DNA from 2 places in the Streptococcus criceti HS-6 genome. Region 1 is predicted to be linked to the other one. Evidence: predicted binding sites of a transcription regulator. Region 1 holds the regulator's gene; the other holds the start of a gene.
What was found. The regulator NrdR, encoded in region 1, represses ribonucleotide reductase genes. The targets are predictions, from matches to a motif close to ACACNATATATNGTGT.
Positions count from the first base shown of each region.

Region 2: a site for NrdR is predicted at 1,445-1,460, ahead of nrdH (glutaredoxin-like protein NrdH). Genes of this name have one in related genera too.

Region 1 covers NZ_AEUV02000002.1:972,537-975,660, forward strand. Annotated here, with positions in the region: gene STRCR_RS04685 (YceD family protein) at 1-506, shown strand, start outside; gene STRCR_RS04690 (response regulator transcription factor) at 597-1,283, shown strand; gene nrdR (transcriptional regulator NrdR) at 1,426-1,923, shown strand; gene STRCR_RS04700 (replication initiation and membrane attachment family protein) at 1,910-3,079, shown strand; gene dnaI (primosomal protein DnaI) at 3,080-3,124, shown strand, end outside.
Region 2 covers NZ_AEUV02000002.1:2,055,059-2,058,182, forward strand. Annotated here, with positions in the region: gene STRCR_RS09550 (phosphocarrier protein HPr) at 1-66, opposite strand, end outside; gene STRCR_RS09555 (hypothetical protein) at 629-1,132, opposite strand; gene nrdH (glutaredoxin-like protein NrdH) at 1,536-1,760, shown strand; gene nrdE (class 1b ribonucleoside-diphosphate reductase subunit alpha) at 1,878-3,124, shown strand, end outside.

The DNA of each region.
Region 1 (3,124 bases):
CAGAGGGACTTCATTTCGACCAAGAGTTAGATATTAAGTCGCTGCTTTTAAGTCGAAATCCAGAGATTATTGATGTTAAAGACGTTAGAGCCAAGGGATTGGTAGGTTTTGATGATGGGCTTTTCTTGCTCAATTATGATTTGACTTATCAGTTGACCCTGCCGTCCAGTCGTTCAATGGAACCGGTTGCCTTTGATAATAACTGCTTTGTTTCAGAGGTATTTATTGAGGCTAGCCGGATTGAAGCTAAGAAAGACTTGGTTGATGAAGACCTAGTTCTGATCTTGGAAACTGATACCATTGATTTAGAGGAAAGTGTTGTTGATAATATTTTACTCAACATTCCGCTCAGAGTTTTAACGCAGGAGGAAGCTGAGGATGATAGCCTGCCAGCGGGTAATGATTGGTCAGTTTTAACAGAATCGCAATATCAGGCATTACAGGAGGAAAATAAAGAAGCTAATAATCCCTTTGCTGCTTTGGATGGTCTTTTTGATCCAGATTAGTAGAGAATCGAATGTTTAGTTTATTTGGTGATTTAGCTAGTCTCAGATGAAAATGTGGATTAGCTAAGAAAAAGAAGGAGGTAGTGGATAATGGCAAAACGCATTCTATTAATCGAAGGCGAGAAAAGTTTATCAAGGTTGGTGTCCTTGAAGTTACAGGAAAAAGGCTATCAGGCATTTGTCAGTCAGAATGGTCATTCTGGTTTAAAAATGGCATTGGAAAGGGATTTTGAATTGATTTTTATTGATTTCAACCTCCCTGATCAGGACGGCTTGAAACTCATGCAAGAAATCAAGAAGGTCAAGAAAGTTTCTACTGTTTTGATGGTCAATCGTGAAGATGTGGAAAATTTACCCAAAACAGAGGGCTTGGCAAATGATTACTTGGTTAAGCCCTTTGCAGTGGAAGAGCTTTTGGATAAGGTTGATGAAATTTTCCAACGCAAGGGTTTGAAACGCAAGCCTCCTAAGTCTAATCAAACGGCTTATCAGGATTTAATTATGGATGAGGCCAGCCGTTCGGTTATCCGCAGAGGAGAAGCCATAGCTCTGACTAAAAGAGAATTTGCTCTTTTGTCGACCTTATTGCGGCATATCAATACGGTTATGACACGAGAGGAATTGCTGGACTATGTCTGGAGCTATAACGATGGCACAGTTGAGACTAATGTTGTGGATGTTTATGTTCGTTACCTCCGTGGAAAAATTGATATTCCCGGTCATGAATCTTATATCCAAACTGTTCGAGGCTTAGGCTATGTCATTCGAGAACATTAGAGAAAACTTAGATAGGATAGATTCAAAATAGCGTAAAAATGGGATAAGATTAGGTTTGGCAGGGAGAGTCAATCCTTTTTTTATGTCCCAAAGTATGGTAAAATAAAGTATTACTAAAATATGATAGAATTGGGGTGTTTTTATGCGTTGCCCAAGATGTAATAATAATAAATCTAGCGTCATTGACAGTCGTCAGGCTGAGGATGGCAATACTATTCGTCGGCGTCGTGAATGTGACCATTGTGGGACTCGTTTCACTACCTTTGAGCGAATTGAAGAAGTGCCCCTCTTGGTTGTGAAAAAGGATGGAACTCGGGAACAATTCTCTCGTGATAAGATTCTCAATGGCATTATCCAAAGTGCCCAAAAGAGGCCGGTTTCTAGCACTGATATTGAGAATGTTATTAGTCGGATTGAGCAGAAAATTCGCAGTGAGTATGATTCCGAAGTGTCGAGTGAGGTGATTGGCAATCTGGTTATGGATGAGTTGGCTGATCTGGATGAAATTACCTATGTCCGTTTTGCCAGTGTTTATCGCTCCTTCAAGGATGTTGATGAAATTGAGAATCTCCTCCAACAAATTACCAATCGTGTTCGTAGTAAAAATAAGAAAAATAAGGTAAACGATGAAACCAATTGATGATTTTTCTTTTGTGAAAAATAATCAGGTCAGCAGGGATATGACCAATTTGATCAGGCTCTACCTGCCTATTATAGGCAGCGATGCTGCAGTGGTCTATCAATATCTGACTAGTTTTTATGACGGCGGAGGAAGAATTCATAAGTTCGCCGAAATCCTTAACCATACCCTCTTTGATCTGCCCCGCTTTGAAGCGGCTCTGGCGGTCTTAACTGGCATGGACCTGGTGGCATTTTATCAAGATCTCTCTAGCTATATCATTGAGCTGAGAGAGCCCCTGACTGCCCAAATTTTTCTAGCGAATCCTGTCTATCGTCGCCTCTTGGAAAGTCATATCGGTGATGTGGCGGTAGCAGAGCTGGAAATGGAAGACGTCAGCCATCTGCGTAATCTCTCTAAGAAATTTTCAGACGTTTTTTCTGATAAGGGAGAAGTGGAACTACATCCTGTGCAGCCCAAAACTAATTTTGATTTGGAGAGCTTCAAACAGCGGATGACGCTTGATGGTCTCTATTTCGCTAATGAAAAGCAGGATGTCATCGCCCTCAATAATATTTCTGAAAAGTTTCAGCTGACTTGGTTTGATGTTTATCAGCTGGCTAAGGAAACGTCCAGCCACCATAAGATTCTGCCCAAACGGATTGTTGTTAAGCTGCGACAAGGACAAGAATCTCAGTCGGCTGCATTCAGCCACGAGGAAGAGGTCATCCTCAGAGAAGCCAAGGCTTCTACCCCAGAGAATTTCTTAGCTAAAGTTAAAACTGGTTTGGGAGCTGTAACAACAACTGCCAAGGAAAAGAAAATCTTGGCAGATTTGGTGGAGATGGATTTCCTTGATGAAGTTATCAATATCATGGTTGTCTATTATTTCAAACGTAATAATTCGGCTACCTTGGGCAGGAATGCTATGATGAGTCTAGCGAATATTGTTTCCTCAAAAAAGGCGATTAGTGCGGAATCTGCCCTGACAGTGCTCAGTCAACATAGCCAAGGTTATTCTAAAAGTAAAGGTCAGGGGGCGGCTAAGCAGACGACCTCCAGTGTGCCAGATTGGAGTAATCCAGACTATAAGGAAGAGACCAGCCCTGAGGAGCAGGCAAAATTAGATGAAATGAAGCGACAAATGCTCCAGCGATTAGAAAAAGGAGGTGACTAGATGGAAAGTATCGGACAAGCCCTTAATCGGACAGGGCATGCCAGT
Region 2 (3,124 bases), 1.1 Mb from region 1:
GAGCAAAGTAGCTGGACGAGCGTGGATACCTGTTTCTGCAACAATGTGGAAATCTTTAGAAGCCATAATGGTTCTCCTTTTTTCTAATGTAAATATTTTAGATCATCTTATGATAACCCTTACAAAATAGGATTATATCATATCACCCTTCCATTTTCAAGACTTAACCCTATTTTCCATAAAAAATGAAACCCTTTTCCTAAATATTTCAATCCGAGTTTTCAAGAAACTTATTTAACGGAAAAGGCATAAAAATGTTGGGATAGAAGTGCTCCAGTGGAGGATTTCTATCTGAGCTTTAAAATAAGATAGAGGAAAATCAAGAGGGTGGGGCAAACAGCCATGATGGCTTCGCTCTCACCCACAAAACATTGTAATCTTTGAAGATTACGTATAAAAAATTAAGAAGCTCCAGTTACAGAAAGCTAATCAGCAGTGGTTCGTTCATTAGTGCTAAAGCACCTAATGTACTGTGCAGGGGGTAAGACTAAGTTGGACATAACCAACAAGTCTTACTCCCACCCACTGCGTCAATCTGGTAAATCTAGAACAATGCTAAAGAGTCTGGACTTTTGTCGCAGACTCTACCAATTTTTGTCTCACTCTCACTTTATAGGTTCTTATTATTCTAGGTATCAGATTCACCGCTATAATCAAAGTATTCAGACCTGGTGTAACCATCGTTGTATTCGAACATGTGGATTTTATTCCCCCTATCGCTAACACTGACAAAAATCGGGAAGCTTTGTGACTTGGCCTTCTGGGTTAAATCACTCTTTCTAGCAGTTAACACCATAACAAAATATTTATTCCCTTCAAGTTTAGACTTAACTTTATTCAGTTTTCCTTTTGTATCTTTTGTCATATCCTTCTTGGATAAAACTTTAAAGTAAACTGTCTTTGTTTCATCATCCGTCTTTACTTTTATAGTATGGGAGTTCGTATTAAATGTTAGTGTTGAACCCCCAGAAGGGATATTGGCATCATAGTCTTCAATATCCGTTGATCCAGTGTAAGATTTCTTCAGCTCTGTTGGGATGCCATTTTTATCATAACCATTGCCACAAGCTGTTAAAACCATGAGAGTAAGGGCTATTCCTAAGCCTAGGAATAATTTGGATGCTTTTTTCATAAGAAACTCCTTAAAAATTTTTTCAGTTTTAGTTTACAAAAAAAAAGATATTATTGCAAGATGATCGAAACTCCTTAATCCACTTGCAACATTTTGCAACTAAAAAGCTTAAACAGAGAGAATTTAGGGGTAAGTAATAGCTTCGTACCGATGGGCTATTAGTTACTAATCTGATTTTATGAATAGTGCAGAAATTACATTCACATGATTCGGCTCTTGATTTTGAGTTAGCCCTTACTGCTTCTAGCTTTCTGGCAGATTGTGTAATGGATGAAAACAACCACAAGATGTTGGGGGTTAATTTTTCCTTAAACACAAAATATTGTGTTTTCCGAGCAAAATTGCTTGATTTTTTAAATTGATTTGGTTATCCTAATTAGGTATTAATTTTGAGGAGAGCACAATGTCACAAATCACATTATTTTCAAAGAACAACTGTATGCAATGCAAGATGACCAAGAAATTCTTGGAACAAAACGGTGCTGACTACCAAGAAATCAATATTGATGAGCATCCAGAAAAAATTGATTATGTTAAGCGCTTAGGTTTTACGGCGGCACCGGTTATCGAGGCTGGTGATGTTACCTTTTCAGGTTTTCAACCTGCTAAATTAAAAGAAATTGTTTAATCTCTAGAATAAGAATACGCTGACCAAGCAGGCTAAAACTGCTTGGTAGTTTAAATTTAACACCTCCATATCACCTCTGCATTATAACTATATTTAGATAGATAAAAGGAAATACCTATGAGTCTTAAAGATTTGGGCGAAGTCTCCTACTTCCGCCTTAACAATGAAATTAACCGCCCTGTCAATGGTCAAATTCCTCTCAATAAGGATAAAGAAGCCTTGCAGGCTTTCTTTAGGGAAAATGTTGTTCCTAATTCTATGGCCTTTGATTCCATTACAGATAAAGTGCGTTTCTTAATTGACAACGACTACATCGAGGCTGAGTTTATTGGAAAATATTCGGTCGAATTTATTGAGGAGCTGGCACAGGAACTGCAGGCAGCAGATTTTCATTTTCAATCCTTCATGGCAGCCTATAAGTTCTACCAACAATATGCTTTAAAAACGAATGATGGAGAATTCTACCTCGAAAGTATTGAAGACCGCGTCCTTTTTAATGCCCTTTACTTTGCGGATGGTGATGAACAGCTGGCCAAAGACCTAGCGACAGAAATGATCCACCAACGCTACCAACCGGCAACGCCATCCTTCCTAAATGCTGGACGCAGCCGCCGCGGTGAATTAGTCTCATGCTTCTTAATTCAAGTAACCGATGATATGAATGCTATCGGTCGTTCCATCAACTCAGCCTTGCAGCTATCGCGTATCGGTGGCGGGGTTGGGATTTCGCTCAGTAACCTGCGCGAAGCCGGGGCTCCAATCAAGGGTTATGCAGGTGCAGCATCTGGTGTCGTTCCTGTGATGAAGCTCTTTGAAGACAGTTTCTCCTACTCCAACCAACTTGGCCAACGTCAGGGAGCTGGTGCAGTCTATCTGGATGTCTTTCACCCAGATATTCTTTCTTTCTTGTCAACTAAGAAAGAAAATGCAGATGAGAAGGTGCGGGTTAAAACCTTATCATTAGGGATTACCGTTCCTGATAAATTCTATGAATTGGCCCGCAAAAATGAGGATATGTACCTCTTTAGTCCATACTCCATCGAAAAAGAGTATGGTGTCCCATTCAACTATATTAATATTACCGAAAAGTATGATGAGTTGGTAGCTAATCCTAAGATTGTTAAGACAAAAATTTCTGCTCGCGATTTAGAAACTGAGATTTCTAAATTGCAGCAAGAATCAGGCTATCCCTATATCATCAATGTCGATGCTGCCAATCGCTCGAACCCTATCGACGGCCGCATCATTATGTCCAACTTGTGTTCTGAGGTTCTGCAAGTTCAAAAGCCTAGCTTGATTAACGATGCACAAGAATTTGTACAGATGGGAACCGATATTTCATGTAACCTCGGCTCTACTAATGT